4 regions of the Gilvimarinus sp. 1_MG-2023 genome follow, and region 3 is predicted to be linked to each of the others. Evidence: predicted binding sites of a transcription regulator. Region 3 holds the regulator's gene; each other region holds the start of a gene.
The links. The regulator sigma-54, encoded in region 3, starts transcription at its own class of promoters, with help from an activator protein. The targets are predictions, from matches to a motif close to TGGCACANNNNTTGCNNT.
Positions count from the first base shown of each region.

Region 1: the regulator sigma-54 is predicted to act here: its motif matches at 3,812-3,829, upstream of cobA (uroporphyrinogen-III C-methyltransferase).
Region 2: the regulator sigma-54 is predicted to act here: its motif matches at 3,674-3,691, upstream of Q4563_RS09525 (TorF family putative porin).
Region 4: the regulator sigma-54 is predicted to act here: its motif matches at 2,370-2,387, upstream of Q4563_RS01710 (chemotaxis protein CheW).

Region 1 is NZ_JAUOSC010000011.1:29,723-35,659, reverse strand. Features, by position in the region: gene Q4563_RS12215 (alpha/beta fold hydrolase) at 1-703, shown strand, start outside; gene nudE (ADP compounds hydrolase NudE) at 854-1,402, shown strand; gene Q4563_RS12205 (hypothetical protein) at 1,524-1,745, shown strand; gene moaB (molybdenum cofactor biosynthesis protein B) at 1,761-2,261, opposite strand; gene moaA (GTP 3',8-cyclase MoaA) at 2,376-3,434, opposite strand; gene cobA (uroporphyrinogen-III C-methyltransferase) at 3,890-4,723, shown strand; gene nirB (nitrite reductase large subunit NirB) at 4,746-5,937, shown strand, end outside.
Region 2 is NZ_JAUOSC010000006.1:168,542-174,478, forward strand. Features, by position in the region: gene purH (bifunctional phosphoribosylaminoimidazolecarboxamide formyltransferase/IMP cyclohydrolase) at 1-1,323, shown strand, start outside; gene purD (phosphoribosylamine--glycine ligase) at 1,457-2,752, shown strand; gene Q4563_RS09525 (TorF family putative porin) at 2,922-3,584, opposite strand; gene Q4563_RS09530 (multifunctional CCA addition/repair protein) at 4,012-5,250, shown strand; gene Q4563_RS09535 (pteridine reductase) at 5,247-5,937, shown strand, end outside.
Region 3 is NZ_JAUOSC010000003.1:204,832-210,768, forward strand. Features, by position in the region: gene Q4563_RS06425 (KdsC family phosphatase) at 1-339, shown strand, start outside; gene lptC (LPS export ABC transporter periplasmic protein LptC) at 339-917, shown strand; gene lptA (lipopolysaccharide transport periplasmic protein LptA) at 904-1,431, shown strand; gene lptB (LPS export ABC transporter ATP-binding protein) at 1,433-2,158, shown strand; gene Q4563_RS06445 (RNA polymerase factor sigma-54) at 2,289-3,794, shown strand; gene hpf (ribosome hibernation-promoting factor, HPF/YfiA family) at 3,875-4,165, shown strand; gene ptsN (PTS IIA-like nitrogen regulatory protein PtsN) at 4,171-4,629, shown strand; gene rapZ (RNase adapter RapZ) at 4,635-5,501, shown strand; gene Q4563_RS06465 (HPr family phosphocarrier protein) at 5,510-5,791, shown strand; gene yjgA (ribosome biogenesis factor YjgA) at 5,788-5,937, shown strand, end outside.
Region 4 is NZ_JAUOSC010000001.1:400,821-406,757, forward strand. Features, by position in the region: gene Q4563_RS01695 (HAD family hydrolase) at 1-546, shown strand, start outside; gene Q4563_RS01700 (YciK family oxidoreductase) at 553-1,320, shown strand; gene Q4563_RS01705 (DUF2802 domain-containing protein) at 1,409-1,780, opposite strand; gene Q4563_RS01710 (chemotaxis protein CheW) at 1,803-2,288, opposite strand; gene Q4563_RS01715 (chemotaxis protein CheW) at 2,410-3,270, opposite strand; gene Q4563_RS01720 (ParA family protein) at 3,270-4,082, opposite strand; gene motD (flagellar motor protein MotD) at 4,161-5,078, opposite strand; gene Q4563_RS01730 (flagellar motor protein) at 5,092-5,832, opposite strand; gene Q4563_RS01735 (protein-glutamate methylesterase/protein-glutamine glutaminase) at 5,832-5,937, opposite strand, start outside.

The sequences.
Region 1 (5,937 bases), on a different contig from region 3:
GCCGGATCAAGTCGGTTTTGGCAAATCATCTAAGCCTAGCCATTACCAGTTTAGCGCCGAAGGCCTGGTCAACAACACCCGCACCTTAGTGCAGTCACTCAACCTTGAGCAGGTGATAGTGATCGGCCATTCCATGGGGGGGATGCTGGCTAGCCGCTATGCACTTAACCACCCCAACGAAGTCGAAACTCTCGTGCTAATCAACCCGGTGGGGTTAGAGGACTATCTTAAGTACGTAGAGTACAAAGATCCGGAATTTTTCTATCAAAGCGAACTGAAAAAAACCGCCGCTGATGTCATACGCTACCAAAAAAAGCACTACTACGACGGCAAATGGCAATCGGAATATCAGGCGCTAACCGAGATACACGCCGGTTGGATCAACGGCCCCGATTGGCCGCAGGTAGCCTGGAATAACGCCCAAACCTACGATGTGATTTTTACCGGTGCGGTGGTTAATGAATTCCCGCAAATGGCCGTACCGGTACACCTAATTATTGGCACTCGGGACACCACCGGCCCCGGGCGCGGCTGGAAAAAAGCCGGGGTTGAATACACCCTGGGCCAGTACGATAAATTGGGTAAACAAGCGGCCCGTGCCATCCCCGATGCTCAATTGCACGAGTTAGACGGTATCGGTCATATGCCGCAATTTGAAGCATTTGAGCGCTATAAGCAGGTGTTGCAAGAGATTTTTGACTAAAAGTAATACAAGAGTCCTGCGCAAACATAGAGCTCGGCAGGCTCGCTCTGGTATTATGACTCGAAGCAGAGGGTCGATACTGCGCTTAATGAGCCGCAGTATCGACCCCAACTACAATCAAGCGAATAACCGTCAATCAGCGGAAAACGTATGCCCAAACCTGTCATCTTGCAACGTCAAACCGTCGCCCGCAGCCGCCTTTTCCGGGCCGAAGAACTCCAGCTTGAATTTTCTAATGGCGAGCGACGCACCTATGAAAAGCTCTGCAGTGGCGGCCCCGGGGCGGTGCTAATGGTGCCTATGCTGGACGATTCCACGGTATTAATGGCTCGCGAGTATGCCGGTGGCCTGGAGGACTACCATTTATCGCTCCCCAAAGGCGCTATAGATGCGGGTGAAAGTCCCGAACAAGCGGCCAACCGAGAGCTTAAAGAAGAGGTTGGGTACGGCGCCAAATCCATCCAGCTGTTAAAACAAGTACACCTTTCACCCTCTTACATGGAACACAAAATCAATATTTTGCTGATGCGAGACCTCTACCCCGAGGTTTTACCAGGGGACGAACCGGAACCCATCGAGGTGGTGCCTTGTAAACTGGACGACCTTTTTCAACTGGTGATGCGCGACGATGTGATCGAAGGACGCACCATTGCTGCACTGTACTTGGCCCAGCACTGGATGACGCAACATTCATCATAACAATTGTGCGACATTTACGCCCATCCTCGCTCCAAATCAGTCTAACCGGACGGATTACCTGTTAACCCTAGCGTGCTAAGCTTATTCTTTACCAATGCAAACACGTAACAGGGAGCTAGTTATGGCACATGCACAGCGTCAATTTGGTGTTTCCATTAATATCAATCACACCGGCCGCTTAAGGCAGCAGTTAATTTCCGAAATAACCGGTCTGGAAAGACAGGTGCACGAATTAAAGTTGCAGGGCAAGGCCGTTGATTTTTCCTTAATGGCGTCTTATAAAGAGTTGATCAACAGCCGCAAAGACCTGTTGAAAAAGCTTCCCAACTCTTGGTGTTGGTAGCCACACATTAAAGCTTTATAGCTGGCCAACAAAATTACAGGGGCCGTGCCGCGAATCCAGCTGCTCTTGAATAATCGTCCAGGCAGTTTTACACGCCCCAGTTGATCCCGGCAGACAAAACATTAAAGTGCGATTGGCAAGGCCCGCCGTCGCGCGCGACTGAATGGTCGAACTGCCGATTTCGCGATAAGAGACCTGCCGAAACAGCTCGCCGAAACCTACCACCGTTTTATCAAACAGCGGGGTTACCGCCTCAACCGTGGAATCGCGCCCGGCAAAACCGGTGCCGCCGGTAATCAACACCACCTGAATATCATCCCCGGCAATCCAGTTCGATACCAGCGCGCGAATTTGGTAAATATCGTCTTTGACTAAGGCGCGATCCAACACCTTATGCCCGGCAGATTCGGCCAGTTCTTGCAGCGCCTGCCCCGAGGTGTCGGTGTCGCGATTACGGGTATCGGACACGGTTAGCACGGCAATATTTAACGGTACAAATACTTTTTCACGACTCATAAAACAACGTTCTCATTAATAGCAAGTGGGCAGCGAAAGCCGCACTAACCGCATAGCAAAAGTAACAGCGTGGGTTTTAGTCTCTTTCATACCCTTTCAAGCGCGCGCTTCGCTCTAACCACCGGTCATATTCATAAAGCGCACCACCTGAACATCGGATGATTGCACATCAAAGCTGTGGGCCTCGGGTTTAATCTGCACCGCCTCACGAATGGCCGCTTCGAGCTCTTCATTGGTACTTCCCGGCCGACGCAGCACGTGGCGCAGATCGCGGCTATGTTCTTGGCCTAAACACAACAACAACTTACCGGTGGCGGTCAGGCGCACCCGATTACAGCTGCCGCAAAAATTATGACTGTGAGGGGAGATAAACCCAACCTTTGATTGGGCGCCTGCCACCGTCCAGTAGCGCGCGGGGCCACCTGTCTGCTCGGCGCTGGGCACCAAGTTAAAGTGGCGGGACAACTCCGCACGCAGCTCATCACTGGAAATGTACTCGGCTACCCGACCATGGCTGGTCACCTCACCCATAGGCATTTCCTCAATAAAGCTAATATCGAGATTGTGCGATAAGGCAAACTCCACCAGCTGACCGGCCTCATCAGCGTTGTAATGTTTAAGCGCAACACAGTTGAGCTTGGTGTGACGGAAACCAGCGGCGATAGATGCCTTTATACCTTGCAGTACATTTGCCAACTGACCGTGGCGAGTCATGGTATGAAACTTATCGGCCGATAGGGTATCCAGACTAATATTAAGGCGCGACAACCCAGCGGCACGCAACGGCTCAGCCATCTCGGCCAAGCGGGTGCCATTAGTGGTCATGCAGAGCTCTTGTAAACCCTCAATGGCGGCCAGTTTTTCCACCAGAGACACAATGCCCTGCCGCACCAGTGGCTCACCTCCGGTCAGGCGAATTTTTTGCACGCCCAACCCCACAAACATCTGCGCCAGCTGCTCGAGCTCTTCCAGCGACAACACCTCTTTGCGAGGCAGGAAAGTCATGTCCTCTGCCATACAATAGACACAACGCAAATCGCAGCGATCGGTGACCGACATACGTAGGTAGCGTATCTCTCGACCAAAACGATCGACTAAAGTGGGCGTTAATAGTTTTTGCATAACATTGATAGTAACAAATTCCCGCCAAGGAGGATTAAATACTCGCAGCATGAAAGACAATCCTCCAGCTGCCACGAACTTATTTGCTTTTAGCAGGGCAAAATCCAGACCATGACGCGCCCTCCAAAGCCAATACCGGTACTCGCCTCCAAGACCAAGCCTTTTTAGCAAGCGGCTAAGATTTACGTCCTTTACTTAATACAAACCTGCACCACTTTATGGCAAGCAAAAAATATCGCACATCACAAGCACCATGATTGACCACTTAAAATCCTCACTAAAATCTCACATTCGGTGCATATGATGGTGCACCGCGCACCATTACAACACTTTGAAAATTACGGGCAATTTTTAATCAATTTAAAAACAACCTCATAACCTTCTGATTTATAAGAATTTAAAAAATTTTATACACCTTTCTTTATCACTGGCACCGACTTTGCTCTTACCCAGATCAAACACCCACAGACAATGGCTGCCCTGTACGGCCCAAGTGAGAATGCACCATGCACAACAATACGCCGCCCCCCAACACTATCATGTCGCTCAACAGCAAAATGTCGAGCCAGCCGGGTAAGGTATTGCTGGTAGGGGCCGGGCCGGGTGACGCCGAGCTGTTAACACTAAAAGCTCTCAAGGCGATAGAAAATGCAGACGTTATTTTCTATGACCAGCTAGTTAGTCAGGAGATCCGGGCGCTTTTCCCCAAAAGCACACCGGCCATTTATGTGGGCAAAGTAAAAAACCACCACAGTGTTGCTCAAACAGATCTCAACCAAATGCTGGTAGAGCACGCCAAACGAGGATTAAACGTCTGCCGAATTAAAGGTGGCGACCCTTTTGTTTTTGGTCGGGGTGGTGAAGAGCTTCTGACATTGCGTCAAGCCGGTTGCGATGCCGAAGTCATTCCCGGCATTACCGCCGCCTCAGGCTGTACAACCGCCGCCGACATTCCCCTGACCCATCGCGGTATCGCACAAGGCTGCACGTTTGTCACGGGGCACGGCGAAAAAGATTTGAACCTAAACTGGCAAGCACTGGCAAATTTAAACCATACCTTGGTTTTTTACATGGGCGTCAGTAAAGCCGAACACATTCAAACCCAATTATTACAAGCCGGTATGAATGGCCATACACCAGCCGCTTTCATTGAAAATGGCTGCCGCAAAAATCAGCGTGTGGTAACCACCACTGTGGGCGAGCTTTTTCAAACCGGTCAAGAGCACGGCGTACAGTCCCCCGCTCTAATCGTGGTGGGTGAGGTGGTACTAATGGCCCAGCAACTGCAAGACCTTGTATCTCAACAATCAACAGGCCAACCAGAAAGCCTGAGCGCATAACCGAATTAGCAGAGGAAGAATCATGACTACAGAACGCATCATCGTCGTCGGCAACGGAATGGTTGGTCACAAGTTTATCGATACTGTTATCAACAGCGACAACGCCGAAAATTTTGAAATTGTTACCTTCTCGGAAGAACCTCGTCTGGCGTATGACAGAGTAAAACTGTCCGCCTATTTCTCTGGCTCAAGCGTCGACGATTTAATGTTGACCTCCGAGGAGCACTACCAAAGTGCCGGCGTCGTTTACACCCTGAACGACAAGGTAGTAGAAATCGACGGTGACGCAAAAACCGTTACGACCGCTGCGGGCAAGGTAGAGGGTTACGACAAACTGGTTCTCGCCACTGGCTCCTTCCCTTTTGTGCCGCCTATACCCGGCAAAGACCAGCCTCACTGTTTGGTGTACCGCACCATTGAAGATCTGGAAGAGATCACCGCATCGGCCCAAGAAAGTAAAGTCGGCGTTGTTGTCGGCGGCGGCCTGCTCGGTTTGGAAGCGGCAAATGCGCTTAAAAACCTCGGCCTGGAAACTCATGTAGTTGAATTTGCGCCGCGCCTAATGGCGGTTCAGCTAGATGAAGGCGGCGGCGACTTACTGCGTCGCAAGATTGAATCATTGGATGTGAATGTTCACACCGAAAAGAACACCAAGAATATCGGCGCCGGTAAAAAACGTCGCTATGTTATGGAGTTCACCGATGGCAGCGAATTGGAAACCGACATGATTGTGTTTTCTGCCGGTATTCGTCCACAAGACGAATTGGCTCGCAATAACGGCATTGATATTGGAGAGCGCGGCGGCATTGTCGTTGACAACTTTTGTCGCACCTCCGTCGAAGACGTATACGCTATCGGTGAATGTGCCTTATGGGACGGCAAGATCTTTGGTTTGGTCGCCCCCGGCTACCATATGGCCAAAGTGGCTTACTCGCACATCAATGGCAGTAGTGACCAGTTTACCGGCGCCGATATGAGCACCAAGCTCAAACTGCTTGGCGTCGACGTGGCCAGTATCGGCGATGCTCATGCCCGTACTCCGGGAGCGCAAACTTACACCTACGAAGACGGTGTTAATGAAGTCTACAAGCGCATTATCGTCAGCGAAGATGGCAAAAAATTGCTGGGCGCCGTTTTGGTGGGCGACGCCGAAGCCTACGGCACACTGCAACAAATGTGCGTCAACGACATGGCTCTGCCCGACTCACCCGAGC
Region 2 (5,937 bases), on a different contig from region 3:
CGCGGTCAGGACGACGCCGTCATGCAAGAGCACGGCATCGGCGGCATCGACATGGTTGTGGTCAACCTATACCCGTTTGAGAACACCGTTGCCAACCCCGATTGCTCGCTGGCCGACGCCATTGAAAATATCGATATCGGCGGCCCCACCATGGTTCGCGCCGCAGCGAAAAATCATGCCCACGTCAACATTGTGGTCAACGCCTCCGATTACGCAACAGTGCTGAGTGAGCTCGCCGCCAACAACGGCTCGACCACTTATAAAACACGCTTCGACTTGGCGATTAAAGCCTATGAGCACACCGCCGCCTACGACGGTGCCATCGCCAACTACTTCGGCCGTATGGTCGAAGGTGGTAATGAAAACTTTCCACGCACTTTCAATAGCCAATTCCAGCAGGTACAAACCCTGCGCTACGGTGAAAACTCGCATCAAAAAAGCGCGTTCTTTGTCGAGAAAAATCCAGCCCCCGGCACCATTGCCACCGCAAAGCAATTGCAGGGCAAAGAGCTTTCTTACAACAATATCGCCGATACCGACGCCGCACTGGAAACCGTCAAACTGTTTGACGCGCCCACCTGCGTCATCGTCAAGCACGCCAACCCTTGCGGTGTGGCCAGCGCCGATAATTTATTAGCCGCCTATCAGCGCGCTTTCGACACCGACCCAGAATCTTCTTTCGGTGGCATTATCGCCTTTAACCGCCCACTGGATGCAGCCACGGCGAAAGCCATTGTCGACAAACAATTTGTCGAAGTGATTATTGCCCCCAGCATTGCCCGCGAAGCGGTTGAAGTCGTTAGCGCCAAAAAGAACGTGCGCCTGCTTGAATGTGGCGAATGGGGCGCTGCGCCGAGCGACTTTGATTACAAACGCGTCGCCGGTGGCCTGCTGGTACAAGACCGCGACAATGGCACCGTTACCGCAGCCGATTTAAAAGTCGTCACCAAACAGGTGCCCACTGAAGAGCAAATGCTCGACCTGTTGTTCACCTGGAAAGTTGCCAAAATGGTGAAGTCCAACGCTATTGTCTACGGTAAAGACGGCGCCACTGTGGGCGTCGGTGCCGGCCAAATGAGCCGCGTCAACTCCGCCCGTATTGCCGGCATTAAAGCCGAGCACGCCGGGCTGGCCGTGCCTGGCTCAGTGATGGCTTCCGATGCCTTCTTCCCATTTCGCGACGGAATCGACAACGCCGCTGCGGCCGGAATTGCTGCGGTGATTCAACCCGGCGGCTCCATGCGCGATGAAGAAGTGATTGCTGCGGCGGACGAGCACGGCATCGCCATGGTCTTTACCAGCATGCGTCATTTCCGGCATTAAAGACACAGGACGCTGAATGCGGCACGCAAAACGCAGCGTTCAGCGTTCAGCGTTCAGCGTTCAGCGTTCAGCGTTCAGCGTTCAGCGATAGCATAACCACCCTTTCAGAGACTCAAAGTAACGGCATAAGTTTATGAACATTCTTATCATTGGCGGCGGTGGCCGCGAACACGCTCTGGCCTGGAAAGCGGCCCAAAGCAAACGAGTGGATACCGTTTTTCTCGCCCCCGGCAACGCCGGTACCGCACTGGACGATAAACTTAAAAACGTCGACATCGGTGTCAGCGACTTTGCCAAACTCGCCGACTTTGCCAAGGCTGAGCAGTGCGAGCTCACCATTGTTGGCCCGGAAGTCCCCCTGGTGGAAGGCGTGGTCGACTTTTTTGCCGAGCGCGGTTTGACCTGTTTTGGCCCCAGTAAAGGCGCAGCTCAATTAGAGGGTTCGAAGGCATTTACCAAAGACTTTCTCGAACGCCAAAATATTCCCACCGCCGACTACCAAAACTTTACCGAAGTGGAGCCAGCGTTGGCTTACTTACGCGAGAAAGGCGCACCCATCGTGGTGAAGGCCGACGGTCTAGCCGCGGGTAAAGGTGTTATTGTCGCCGAGACTCTTGAGCAAGCCGAAGAAGCTGTCAAAGACATGCTGTCGGGCAACGCCTTTGGCGATGCCGGTTGCCGCGTAGTGATCGAAGAGTTTCTGACCGGTGAAGAAGCCAGCTTTATTGTGATGGTGGACGGCGATAATATTCTGCCGATGGCCACCAGCCAAGACCACAAGCGCGCGGGTGAAGGCGATACCGGCCCCAACACTGGCGGCATGGGTGCCTACTCACCGGCACCGGTGGTGACCGACGCGGTGCATCAGCGCATTATGGATGAAGTGATTCGCCCCACCGTCGAAGGCATGAAGGCCGAAGGCAATCGCTACACGGGCTTTTTATATGCCGGCCTAATGATTGACGACGAAGGCACTCCCAAAGTCATCGAATACAACTGCCGCTTTGGCGACCCGGAAACTCAGCCCATAATGCTGCGTTTAAAATCTGATTTGGTCGAGCTGTGTTTAGCGGCTACCCGCGGGGAACTGGATAAAGCCACTGCCGAGTGGGATGAGCGCGCCAGTGTCGGCGTAGTGCTCGCGGCCGGCGGCTACCCAGGCGCCTACAACAAGGGCGATGTCATCAGCGGCCTACCCACTACCGAAGTCGACGGCGAAAAGGTTTTCCATGCCGGCACCGCCGACAAAGACGGAGCCATCGTGACCAACGGCGGTCGCGTGCTTTGCGCTACCGCGCTCGGCAATACTGTCAGCGAAGCTCAGGCGCGCGCCTACCAATTGGCCGATAAAATCCAATGGAAAGACGTCTCTCTGCGCCGTGACATTGCCTATCGCGCCATTGCTCGCGAACAAGCGGCAAAGTCATAGACAAAAAGTAGAGTCGCAAGCAGTAAAGCAACTCTCAAGCGGGCGCTATGCCCGCTTTTTTTTGACCGCTCACATCTCGCACAAAAAAAAAGGGGCAAACCTATGGTTTGCCCCTAACGCTTCATGCTCGCTGTTTAATCTGTCAGCGAAACAGAGTTCTAAGACTGACTTAGAATTCGATTGGCAGGCTCAGAGACAAGATAAACTTAGTATCGTCATCAAAAGTACCGTCTACATCATCAACCACTTGGCCAATGGTGAAGCTCACGTTATCGTTGAACGAGTAGCCTAGGTCAACATGGGCTAGGTCGTCTTCGTGCAAACCGTAAGTCACGCTGAATTTGTCAAAAGTAGCACCAATGGTGGTGTACCAGTAATCTTCCAAATCTTCCAGGCCGTGGTAGTAGGTCACTGCCACAGGACCAAATCCTAAAGACACAACCGCTTCGGTTGAATCACCGATATCTGGTGAAGTGTCGTCGCCAGTTACAGGATCAGTAGCACTTGGGTAGTTGTAGTTCCACAGGCTTACGTCGTAAGTAAAGCTGCCCGCTTCACCGCCGTAACCCACAAATAAGTCATATTCTTGGCCGCCTGATGCATCACCAGAAGAACCCCAGATGCCGCCATAGAAGCCACCAGCGCTAACACTCAGGTCACCAGAAATTGCTGGATCGCCATTACCTAAGTCCAGACCACGCCAGTAGTACATATTGGCTGCGCCTACCGATGCTGACACTTCGGCTGCACTGGCGGTTGGTACAGCAGCACTCAGGGCAATAGCAGTAGCGGCAACAGCACTGGCCAATACTTTTTTGTTAATCATCTTCATGAAATCTTCCTCTAGTTTCTAATGGCAGTAACGAATATGTTGTTTTGTTAGCTGTCTCGATTAGCACACCGAACAAGCTTGCTGACGTTATAGCGAAGACCGCGCCAACTTATTAAATTCCAATGTTTTCAGCAACATAGAGAGAATTTAACAAAATATTCAATTCTTTCATCTGCGTCAGAGCACCAAAGACGTGCATTTATAATCGCCAAACATTGCAGGTCGCACCAAATTGAAACACCCGATTTCAATAGGTAAAATACAATCAAATAAGCGCCAATGTGGGCACCCAACTCACCCGATTCCACCTGAAGAAACCACGGGAGCAATTCACACCAGCTACACTCGCTGTATTACTCCATCGGTATTTAATGCGACAATCACCTACTCTTAACTAACCACCTAAACAGCATTGCGAATACTCTTTATGCAGACATTTCTTGTGGGCGGAGCGGTCCGCGATCAGTTGCTGGGCTATCCCTATAGTGAACAAGACTGGGTCGTCGTAGGGGCCACACCCGAGGCCATGCAGCAACTGGGCTTCACACCGGTAGGAAAAGACTTTCCCGTTTTTCTCCACCCCGAGAGCAAAGAGGAGTACGCACTGGCGCGCACTGAGAGAAAATCAGGCCAGGGCTATACCGGCTTCCAATTTCACTGCGCCCCTGACATAAGTCTTGAACAAGACCTAATACGGCGCGACCTCACTATCAACGCGATTGCTAAATCAGAGTCGGGCGAACTGATCGACCCCTACGGCGGAGCACAAGATATTCAGCAAAAGGTTCTGCGCCACGTCAGCGCAGCCTTTACCGAAGACCCTGTGCGTATACTGCGCGTGGCCCGCTTTGCCGCGCGCTACCATCATTTGGGTTTTACGGTGGCGAGCGAAACCCAAGCCTTGATGCGAGAAATGGTCGAGCAAGGCGAGGCCGATCACCTAGTAGCCGAGCGTGTGTGGAAAGAGATGTCGCGCGCGTTGGAAGAAAAAAATCCCGAAGTATTTATTCAAACCCTCAAAGACTGTGGTGCGCTGGCGAAAGTATTACCAGAGCTCGACGCCCTGTTTGGGGTGCCACAGCCAGCCCAGCATCACCCGGAAATAGACACCGGCATACACAGCTTAATGGTGCTGCAGCAGGCGAGCCTGCTTAGCGATAGTTCCATCGTCCGCTTTGCCGCCCTCATGCACGACTTAGGTAAAGGCGTCACCCCTCAAGATCAGTGGCCCCGTCATCACGGCCACGAAAAGTCGGGGTTATCACTGATTAAAGCGCTCTGCCGTCGACTGGCCGTGCCCAATGAGCATCGCGACCTAGCGTTATTAGTGTGTGAGTTTCACACCCATGTGCACAGAGCCCTAGAACTAAAAGCCGCTACAGTTAACAAGCTGTTTAAACGCCTCGATGTATTGCGCCGGCCGGAGCGAATAGAACCTTTTTTACTGGCCTGCACAGCCGACTCACGCGGCCGCACCGGATTTGAAACTCGCCCCTATCCACAGGCCGACTTTTTACGCGGCGCGTTGATGGCCGCCAGTAATGTTGCCCCCAAAAACCTTATCGCCGCCGGTTACTCGGGGGCCGAACTGGGCAAACAGCTGGAACAAAAACGGCTGCAAGCGATTCAACACTTCCAACACACCCAATCGACGACACACTTATGAACAATGCACCTCCTGTCGCACTGATCACCGGCGGTGCGCGACGCATCGGCGCCGCCATTGCTCGCAAGCTTCACTGCGAAGGCTGGCAACTGATTATTCACTGTCGCCAGTCACAGCAAGAGGCGAGTGCCCTCGCCGCTGAACTCAACACCGAGCGCGCCGACAGTGTTCGTATTCTTAGTGGCGACTTGTGCAACCAAGCCGAACTACTCACACTGGCGGAACAAGCACTGGATTGCTTCGGCTCACTTAACGCCTTAATCAATAACGCTTCCAGTTTTTACCCGACTCCCGTCGGCGAGGCGAGTGAGGCCGACTGGGACAATCTGATTGGCAGCAACTTAAAAGCGCCGTTTTTTCTCAGTCAAAAACTGGCACTTGCTCTCGCATCAAGCGAGGGCTGTATTATTAATATTGCCGACATTCACGCCGAGCGCCCCCTCAAAGGCCACAGTATTTATTGCATCGCCAAAGCCGGTAATGTCATGCTGACTAAAACCTTAGCGCGCGAATTGGCGCCTAAGATTCGCGTAAACGGTATTGCGCCGGGTGCCATTGCCTGGCCGGAGGACGCGGCGGCTCTGTCTGAGAGCAAACAGCAGTCTATACTGAATAAAATCGCCCTCGAACGCAGTGGTGAACCCAAGGATATCGCCCGCACCGTCCACTTTTTATTGACCGACGCCC
Region 3 (5,937 bases):
ATCGTCGCCCGGCGCGCTAAAGAGCTGGGGGTAGATTTGGTGATACAAGGCCGCGAAGATAAATGGCAAGCGCTGCAAGAGGTGTTTGACCAGCTTAATTTAAAACCCGAAGAAATTGCCCACATGGGTGATGACTGGCCCGATTTATCCATCATGACACGCGTGGGCCTGGCCCTAACCGTTCCCAACGCGCACGCTTCGGTAGCTGAATACGCGCACTGGGTCAGTCACCGTAACGGCGGCGATGGCGCCGTACGCGAAGCATGCGATTTACTCCTGCAAGCGCAGGGGCACTATCGCGCGGCCATTGGCCAGCACTTACCGCCAGAGCAAGCTTAATGCGACCTCGTCAACCGCGATCCTGGATTATTACCATTGCGCTGGTCAGCGGTTTGCTGTACAGCGCCTTGCAATACTCACCCAACGATTTAGTAAAAGGCGCCGGCGAGACGAGCACCCCAGATTTTCCCGAGGTTTATCTAGTAGAAATGACCGATCGCTCATTCGATGACAGCGGCCGACTGACCCACACCCTTAAAGCGCGCCAAGTCACCTACTTTAAAACCGCTGATACCACCGAGGGTTATATTGAGCAACCGGAACTCACTTTTCTGAGTGAGAATTCCAGTCACCCCTGGCACCTAGTCGCCAACCAGGGAATAGCGGATATTGAACAACAGACTCTTCAGCTAAGCGGCACCGTCAACGCTTATAGCGAGCATCCACGCTACGGCCGACTGGATGTCACTACCGAAGATCTCTTAGTAAACACTCACGAGCAAATTGCCACAACAGATAAACCTGTTACCATGCAAAGCGCTCGCGGCACTACCAGCGCCGTCGGCTTATCCGCCGATCTCGACTCAGGTCGTGTGGCACTGCTGTCTGAGGTAAAAGGTATTTATGCTCCCGACTAAAAGGCTTCCCGCTAAACTGAAGCACTGCGTACTCACTGTGCTATTGGCAATCGTCAGCACAACTGCTTTTGGCCTACCCAGTGATCGCGAGCAAAATTTTGAGCTGCAAGCGAACCAGCAAACGTTCGATCAGAAAAATGGTCGTGTTACATACACTGGCGAGGCCCGCCTACAGCAGGGCTCACTGATCATCCGCGCCAACACCATTGTGGTTCAATTCGATCAAGACAATAGCGTTGAACAAATCACTGCCGAGGGCTCACCCGCCCACTTTGAGCAGCAACCGAGCATTGATCGCGGCGTGGTTAGCGCTAAGGCGGGCATTATTACCTACAACAGTGCCAACAATACCGTATCGCTAAGTAAAGGCGCTTTACTGGAGCAAGACGGCGCGGTTATGCAAGGTCATGAGATTCGCTACGACATCAACCGCGAACTGGTCAGCGCCGAAGGCGATCATGAATCTGACCAACCCATTCAAATGACCATCCCCCCGGCACTGATAGAGCAGTAATATGTCGACACTACGCGCAGATAATCTGGCCAAAAGCTATAAAGGGCGCCAAGTCGTCATTGATGTTTCCCTAAGCGTATCAAGCGGCGAAATAGTCGGCCTACTCGGCCCCAACGGGGCGGGGAAAACGACTTGCTTTTACATGATTGCCGGCCTGGTTCGCGCCGATAAAGGCAAAGTGGCCATCGACGATCAATCCCTGACACATATGCCCATCCACGGGCGTGCCCAAGCGGGTATTGGCTATCTACCACAAGAGGCTTCAGTATTTCGTAAATTATCTGTCGCGGATAATATTCTCGCCATATTGCAAACTCGCAAGGAGCTTTCTAAGGCCGAACGCGAAGAGCAGTTAGAGTCACTACTGCAAGAGTTCCACATCACCCACATTCGCGACAGCCTGGGCATGGCTCTGTCAGGCGGTGAAAGACGGCGGGTAGAAATAGCGCGAGCCCTTGCCACCGACCCTAAGTTTATCCTCTTAGATGAACCCTTTGCCGGGGTCGACCCTATCTCCGTCAGCGATATCCAACAGATTGTCCTCCACTTAAAAGACCGCAATATCGGTATACTGATTACCGACCACAATGTCCGTGAAACCTTAGGTGTATGCGAAAAAGCGTATATCGTCAGCGAAGGGCATATCATCGCCGAAGGCAGTTCAGAACAAGTACTGAACAATGCGAAAGTGCGCAAAGTTTACCTTGGCGAGCATTTTATGCTCTAAAAGCCGGTTCGCCACCTTGACATATACTTAATTCTCCTTGTTAGGCATAAAGATTGCTAGGAGCTATTGCTTGGGGGCGACATGCTGACTAAACTCAAACCATAGTCTGCAAGATCGTACTGAAGAAGCCATGAAACAATCGTTACAATTAAAACTGGGCCAACAGCTCACTATGACCCCCCAACTGCAACAGGCGATTCGTCTGCTGCAGTTGTCGACCTTGGACCTCCAGCAGGAGATCCAAGAGGCGCTGGATTCCAATCCCATGCTGGAAACCGAAGAGAACAACGAGCCTAGCACCGAGGCGGAAAAAAAATCCGAACAAGAAGCTGCTATTAATGAGACCAGCAGCCTCACTCAAGAATCCGCCAAAGCCACTGAAACCGAACCTGAAAACAATGCTGAAGGCGATTGGAACGAAGAAATCCCTCAGGACCTCCCGGTGGACACCAGCTGGGATGATGTTTACGAGAGCTCTGCGCCGGCACTACCGGCCAGCAACTACGAGGGCGACGACTCAGATTTCGAAAGCCGTCGTGGCAGTACTGAAACACTGTACGACCACTTAATGTGGCAACTCAATTTAACACCGATGTCTGAGCGCGATGAAATCATCGCTCTGGCCATTATTGACGCTGTAGAGCCCAGCGGGCTGCTGAGCGTTACTCTGGAAGAAATTTTTGAAGGCTTAGCACCCAACTTCGAAGAGCTTGAACTGGATGAGGTGCAAGCTGTACAGCACCGATTGCAACAATTCGATCCATCGGGAATCTGCAGCGAGAATTTAGAGCAGTGTCTGTTGGTTCAGCTGACCCAATTTGCCGCCGACACACCTTTTTTGGATGCCGCCAAGCAAATCGTTCAACAATATCTCCCCATGCTCGCCAGCCGCGATTACCGGCAATTAATGCGCAAAACACGCTTAAAAGAGCCAGAGTTAGCGCAGGCGGTTGCCCTAATCAAAACCCTCAACCCCCACCCGGGTGACGCTATTGACACTCGCGAAACCGAGTATGTCGTGCCCGACGTATTTGTCGATAAACGTGAAGGGCGCTGGACCGTTGAGCTTAATCCGGATATAGCTCCCCGGTTACGAATCAACTCCGATTACGCATCACTGGTTAAAAGAGCCGATTCCAGCAGCGAAAACACCTTTTTGAAAAACAATTTACAAGAGGCCCGCTGGTTTCTAAAAAGCTTACAAAGTCGTAACGAAACCCTGTTGAAAGTCGCCACCTGTATTGTGGAAAAGCAACGAGGATTTCTGGAGTATGGCGCAGAAGCCATGAAACCCTTGGTGTTACACGATATCGCCGAGTTGGTAGAAATGCATGAGTCGACTATTTCGCGGGTGACTACGCAGAAATATATGCACACCCCCCAGGGTATTTTTGAGCTGAAATACTTTTTTTCATCTCACGTCAGCACCGATTCAGGCGGTGAGTGTTCGTCTACTGCAATCCGCGCTATCATTAAGAAATTGGTGGCAGCTGAAAACTCGAAAAAACCACTCAGCGACAGCAAAATTACCGACATGCTGGCCGAGCAGGGAATAAGGGTCGCACGGCGAACGATTGCCAAGTATCGAGAGTCGCTCAATATTCCACCATCAAATGAACGTAAAAGCATTGTCTGATACAGTCTGTTTATGCACCGGTGGCACTATTGCGGCCGGCTGGGTGGGATAGGCCCACCCTGATTCAGGAGGATAGCTATATGCAAATAAACATCAGCGGTCATCACATTGAGGTAACCGAAGCAATTGAAGAGTATGTTCATAATAAATTTGCAAAGTTAACGCACCATAATGACCTCATCACCAGCATTAATGTTTTTCTCACTGTGGAAAAACTAACCCAAAAAGCTGAAGCGAGCATACATGTCAGCGGCAAAGACATTTTTGCTAATGCAGACTCCGAAGATCTCTACACCGCCATTGACGCCCTTACCGACAAGCTTGACCGTCAAGTGATCAAACACAAAGAAAAGCTGAAAAGCCACAGATAATACTCATGGAAATCTCTCAAATATTATCCCCAGAACGCACCCTATGCCATATCGAAGGGGTCAGTAAAAAGCGCGCACTAGAGATCCTCGCCAATACCATTGCCGAGAACTCACCCATGCTCGACGCCGATGACGTATTTCGGCGTTTAATCGCGCGGGAGAAGCTCGGTTCTACCGGTATTGGCCATGGCATCGCCATCCCCCACTCACGCATACCAGGTTGCGACTGTACATTGGGCGCACTAATCACCTTAAAAGACCCCATTGACTTCGATGCAATGGATGGTGAACCGGTCGATGTATTATTTGCCATGCTGGTTCCCGAGGAGTCATGTGACGAACACTTAAAAACGCTGGCCGCGCTGGCCAGCGCGCTTAATGACAATCAGTTTCGCCAGGCATTGCGGTCTGCGCAAAACCCGCAAGCGCTTTTTGCCGCTGCCACCCAGTCACCAGCAGGCTAACCACTATGCATTTGGTGATTGTCAGTGGTTTGTCGGGCTCGGGGAAAAGTACCGCGCTAAACGCGCTGGAAGATGCCGGTTATAACTGTATCGATAACTTACCGGTAAGCCTGCTGCCTGCGCTAATCACTCAAATTCAACTGCACAAAGACGCGGACAATCAAAATTTTGCCATTGGCATCGATATTCGCGACGCTTGGCAAGACTTAGAAATTTTCCCCTCAATGGTAGGACATCATAAAGATGCTCACCTACCCTTTACCGTTGTCTTTCTAGACGCTGAAACCAAAAAAATTGTGCAGCGGTTCAGTGAAACTCGACGTAAACACCCACTGAGTGACAAACATCGCCACTTGACCGCAGCAATTGAAACCGAACACCAGTTACTTGAGCCCATGCGAGATGCGGCAGATCTTGTCATCAACACTACGGATCTAAACCTGCATCAGTTGCGCGAGCTGATTAAATCTCGTATTGCCGAACCTCACTCAGATGGCATGGCAGTATTATTTGAGTCATTTGGCTTTAAACACGGCCCGCCCAACAATGCCGACATCGTGTTTGATGCACGCTGCCTACCCAATCCGCACTGGAAGCAAAGTCTACGCAGCCAAACTGGACGCGACGTCGATGTTATTGATTTTCTAGATTCAGAACCGCTAGTACAAGACATGCTACAAGATATAACCCACTTCTTAGGTCGCTGGTGGCAACACTACCAAGCTAATAATCGCAGCTATATTACTGTCGCTATTGGCTGTACCGGCGGTCAGCATCGTTCGGTCTATTTATGCGACAAGCTACAACAACAATTCTCAGGTGAACTGGACAATGTGCAGGTTCGTCACAGAGAATTAGACGCGCCACAATAGAGCCTCCCATGCCAACCCGAGTTGTGACCATAATTAACCGCAAGGGCTTACACGCCAGATCCGCCGCCAAATTGGTGGCCGTGGCCAATCAATACGACTGCCAAATCGAACTGACCTGTGAAGGTAAAAATGCCAATTGCCACAGTGTTATGGCGCTGATGATGCTCGCGGCCGGATTGGGCAAAGAATTACACATCGCCACTTGTGGCGACAATGCCGATCAGGCGCTGGAAGCCATCTGCTCATTAATTGAGTCGGGCTTTGAAGAATTGGACGAAGACACACCATGAACGATCAAGATCAAGAGCACGACCTAGAGTTTGATGACCTACCGAGCAAGTCTCAACGCAAACGCGAGATGCACGCTCTGCAAGCACTGGGGCAGGAGCTGACGGAATTAAGTGATAGCCAACTGCTAAGCCTCGACCTTCCCAGC
Region 4 (5,937 bases), on a different contig from region 3:
GTATCTAACGGGGCTGCGGCACTGGTCACCCTTGGTTTTGATTGCACGACTGAAGATAAAACCTTTGCCCCATTGCGCCAGCAACTTCTCGATCACTATTTACATGGTATCGGCAAGGAAACCCGTTTTTTTCCAGGCATTGAAACCCTTTTACAAGACTTAAAAAATAAAGGAGTGCCTTGGGGCATTGCCACCAACAAGCCCCGACTTTATACCGAAGCTTTATTGAAAAAAATTAACTTCCCGACGCCGCCGAATTTTGTGGTTTGCCCAGATGATGTTGTCAATCGAAAACCTCATCCTGAATCATTGATTCTGGCCGCCAAGCATCTAAAGGTCGACTGTCAAAACATTCTCTATCTGGGAGATCACAGACGTGATATTGAATGTGGTAACGATGCCGGGGCGACCACCATTGCCTGTGGTTATGGCTATATTGATGCAAACGACCCTGCCGAATCATGGTTGGCCGATTTTTTAGTCCAACATTCGGAACAGCTACCCGATTTAGTCCATCATTTATTGATGCAATCAAGAGACCGATAACTATCCATGAGCGAAACCATTAACACTCTGCCAATTGATTACATTCCGGCCTCCCAAGCACTGACCAATGACATCATCCTCGTCACTGGGGCCGGCGATGGGATTGGTCGTGTAGCGGCATTAACTTACGCCAGCCACGGCGCCACCGTTATTCTACTGGGGCGAACCCTGGCAAAACTAGAAGCCGTTTACGACGACATTGAAAATGCGGGCGGTCCGCAACCCGCCATATATCCGATGAATTTTGAAGGCGCCACAGAAAAAGAATACACCGATCTCTGTAATGCCTTACAAAGCGAATTCGGTGGTTTAAGCGGAATCTTACACAACGCCTCAGAGCTGGGCGATCGCATGCCCATCAGTGATTATGCCAATGACACCTGGGCTCGCATAATGCAGGTAAACGCCAATGCACCCTTTATGCTAACGAAAGCCTTGCTGCCATTATTGCATAGCTCCCCTACTGGCCACGCCAGTGTGATTTTCACCGGCTCGTCGGTGGCGCGCCAAGGGCGCGCCTATTGGGGCGCTTACGCGGCCAGTAAAGCGGCGCAAGAAAACTTAATGCAAACATTGGCCGATGAGCTCGACGGCACCAGTGTGCGTAGCAACAGCATCAACCCCGGGGCCACCCGCACTGCCATGCGTGCATCCGCTTATCCGGCCGAAGACCCGCAAACCATTAAAACTCCCGAGCAAATTATGCCGCTCTATCTTTATTTGATGGACAAGAAGTCTATTGCCATAAATGGTCAGTTGTTTAACGCTCAATAACATAAAGCGTGGAATTGAGTGCGCGCAGGTGGGCTATTGCAGAAAGAAAGTTTTGTTAAAACAACTAATAATAATTTAGAAAAAACAATTAAGCGGTAGGTTTTTTGCGCAAAGCATCCAACAGGGAAGATTCGGCGCGGGAGAGGCCGCAGCGGCTAGCCACCTCTTCACGCGACACACCCATTTCCAACAGGTGAGTCGCCTCCGAGTATGGTCGTACACTGGCGGGAATATCATCCGCGTCAGTGCCGCGAACGCTTGAACTAGACTCCATAGCCAGAATACGCTGCCCCATACCAATTGCGCCGGATTTTAGGGTGGTCAAATCTTTCGCGGTACTGTTTAGCTGAGATTGGATTCGGCCAATTCGGTTGCTGAGCAACATACACCAAACGCCACAAGCCACAGTCGCAAGAAGCGCTGCGGCTAATAACCATAAAAGTAACGGGCTCTCAGTCATATAGAAAAGCTCATTGGCTCGCTTAAATATCTTCTAACTCTGCCCACTCGTGGTCGGAAAGCAGCTTGTTGAGTTCAATCAAAATAAGCAATTCATCATTCTTGTGGCACACGCCTTGGATAAATTTAGCACTTTCCTCATTGCCGACATTAGGTGCCATTTCGATTTCAGATTGACGCAGATAGACAACCTCGGCCACGCTATCCACCAAAATACCAATAACGTGATTGTCGGCCTCGATAATCACAATACGTGTATTATCGGTCACCTCACCGGTAGGGAGAGCGAATCGATGGCGAGTATCAATAACGGTTACGACATTACCCCGTAAATTAATAATCCCTAATACGTAGGCCGGCGCACCCGGTACTGGTGCTATCTCTGTGTAGCGCAGCACCTCTTGGACCTGCATTACATTGATGCCGTAGGTTTCACCATCCAGCCGAAATGTCACCCATTGCAACACCGGATCGTCGGCATTATGATTTTGATTGGCATTGCTAGCCATGCACATTTCCTCGCTCGCTGGGCACTTAGCCCTTAATAATCTCTACACCAAATAGCATAACACTATTCATTACTATAGCTTACCGCACAAAATGCGCCAACAACACTAGCTTGGACTAACCTCAAGCGAGCCGGGCATTTTTATCCGAGTCAGTTAACAATTTACCGACCATAGGTATATCCAGCAGAGCACACATATGGGCTTTAACAGTGCCTGCCAGCCAGGGTCGCTGGGTACGAGTACCACGCCATTTTACATCTTCCGGGCTTAAGGTAATGGGCTGCTCGACATTATCGACAGCCAAACCCCAAGGCACACCATTGATAGAGATCACGTATTTAGCCGTTTGCTCAAAGGCGGGATCATATCGCTCTGGCATCACAAATTTTGCTGTATTGACGGTACGTACCTTGCCAGATGCGGTGGGTTGAAGTCCCATAAACCAATCAGCTTGCCCAAATAAAGGCGTTAATTCATCGGTCAAAGGCTGAATTTGCCCCAAAGAGATTAAGGGCACCGCTAAGGTCAAACCGCTTACTTTAAATAACAACACCTCAAAGGTGTTTTGTGCCCAGCGAGGACGGCCATTATCAAGCCATTCGAGCTGTTCATCTAGCACATTTAAGGCAACAGCATCCTCTATTGCCTCTAGAGTTTCACCAACTGAAGGCGACTCTTTACTCGTAACTTGGCTGACGGGCACCACCGGTGCTTGCACAGGCACAGCGGCGGGCTCGTTTAGGTCTACATCGGCCACCTGCTCTACTTGAACACGCGCGCTTTGCAGTAATTTTTGCAGCTGCTCGCGCTTAATTGCCATAACATCTTTTTCGGCAAGCGGCATCGGTTTTACGGCTTCGGATTGAGGTGCAGCTATCGCAGGCGACGCCGCAGACCGAGTTGACGATTCTGATTCAGACCCGACGCCCAACAAATCGCTGAGATAGTCCTGGAGTACATCATCAGTTTTGCTATCACTCATCAGCCGACCCCTACTTTTTGTGAAGTATTAGCCGATTTATTGCTTTTGCTGCGGACTAACCATTTATATAAAGATCGGTAGGCCTCAACGCCTCGGCTTTGAGGCTCGAATAGATGCGGTGGGACCCCCGCCTTACTGGCATCACGAAACTTAGTATCAATTGGAACCTTACCCGGCCAAGTCTGCAAAGGATAATCATGGCGTATGGTTCTCAAGGTTGAGACGGATGCTTGTGTTCGGCGATCGAACATAGCCGGTACGATACAGTAGCTGACTTGTTTTTGATTGGATTTTGCCATCATATTCAGCGTGTTGACCATTCGCTCAAGCCCTTTCAGAGCGAGGTATTCTGTTTGCACCGGAATAATCAACTCATGACAAGCTGCCAGCGCATTGATCATCAGTACGCCTAGCAAAGGAGGGGTATCAATAATGGCCAAGTCGTAATCGTCACTGACCGCGGATAATACCTCACCTATAACTAACCCCAAAGCACCCTGCCCCACAGCGCGGCGCTCCAATGTCGCCAAGGCGGTAGCCGATGGGATTAAATCAAGTTTCTGATGGCCACTATTGATAATGACCGACTTTACAAAGTCCCGACTTAACTTGCCTCGTTCGGCAAAGAGCGTAAAGGCACTGAGCTTTACGGTATCCGGGTTTTGACCAAAGTAGCTGGTCAAAGAGCCATGCGGGTCCAAATCAATCAGCAATACGCGACGGCCTTGCTCGGCGGCAAGGCCGGCTAGTGCTGCGCTGGTGGTCGTTTTACCTACACCACCTTTTTGATTTGCCACCGTCCAAACGATCAATGTTTACTCCAGCGTCAATATGCTGACACAGTTTATAGTATTGGCCCTATTCGGTATCAACAGCAACTATTGTGCCTACTAGTTTTCACGAGGTAGATCAGGATCACTGCTAAACAGCAAATCGCCGTCTTCCATCTGCACAGCCTCTATCAAGCCTTGATTCGAATCAGGTCTTTTGACGGTATCGGCCGACTGCGCCATATCTTCAGGTGTATTTTCAGCTTCAGGGGCGGGCGCAAGGGCCGCGTCTCCGGCCAGCGCATCGATCGAGTTGCGCGGTCGGTCAAAGGCATCACGGGCAATCATCACGGCCACTCGTCTGTTTTGTGCTCGCCCATCGGCACTGTCGTTCGCCGCTACTGGCTGGTGCTCACCATAGCCCACAGCCGCAAGTCGGGTGGCATCGACACCGTTTGCCACCATCCATTTTACGATCGCGCTGGCGCGCGCCGAAGACAATTCCCAGTTACTGGGATAGCGCTCAGTATTGATCGGTACATTATCCGTAAAGCCTTCAATTTGAATCGGGTTTTGGGTTTCGGCCAAAATAGTAGATACTTTACTAAAAATTTCACGGGCTTGCGCACTGGCATCGGCACTGGCGGAATCAAATAAAATATTGTCGCGTAGTTCAATTTGCAGCCACATTTCATTACTTGAAATGCGCATTAATTCATCATCAATCAGTTGATCAAATTCATCACGAAAGTTTTGTTCTAAAATTCCTAAATTTCCGCCGCGAGCCATATTTAAATGAACGACCGACTGTTGCTGGTTTAGTATGGGGCGATCGATATCGATAGTTTTTTTCTGTGTTGAATCAGATTCAAAGGCCTGATCAAGCGTTGTGGAAAGCACTCGATACTTACTTTCATTCACTTGTGAAATAGAGTACATCACCACAAAGAATGCAAATAACAACGTAATAAAGTCGGCATAGGATACCAACCAACGTTCGTGATTTACTTTTAGCTCTGATGATCGGCGGCGAGGCATAACAGGGTCTACATTAATTGAGGTAGCCGCTCAGCTTTACCTGAATGGCTTTAGGGTTTTCACCATCGGCAATCCCCATGACCCCCTCGATGAAAAGCTCTTGGTAGCGACTGTCGCGGTCCACACACTGCCGTAATTTATTGGCAATAGGCAATAAAAATAAATTGGCAAGCGCCACACCATAAATTGTTGCGACAAAAGCAACGGCTATACCTGGCCCCAATTGTTCGGGATCTGCCAAATTGCGCATAACATGTATAAGCCCCATGACTGCGCCTATAATGCCTATGGTTGGCGAGTAACCTCCCATGCTTTCATACACACGAACGGCCTCCATGTATTTTTGCTCTTTTAAAATCATGTCTCCTTCCAGTACGCGTTTAATACTGTCAGGCTCATTACCATCAACTAATAACTCCAGACTTTTTTGGGCAAATGGGTCTTTTTCTTCTTCCGCCAAACGCTCTAGCCCTAACAGCCCTTCTTTACGTGCAACTGACGACCAATGAGTTATTTTCTTCACGCCTTTGGCATAATCCACAGACGGTGGTCGAAACACCCAAGGGAACATCCCCAACGCCCGCGACAAACAATCTTTCGGGGTCTGCAACATGGCAGCGCCAGCCGTACCGCCAAAAACAATTAACGCGGCAGGCAAATTAACCAGCGAGCCCAGAGATCCGCCCTCAATAAAATTACCGCCAATAATAGCCGCAAAACCAAGTATGACGCCAATAATACTGAGCAGATCCATTAGGTCACCTCATTGGCGATTTCTATGCCAATCTCTTTTAATGGCAGTATTCGATCAGATAAATTAGCTCTAGCTACCGCCATTGGCATACCGTAAATGACACAA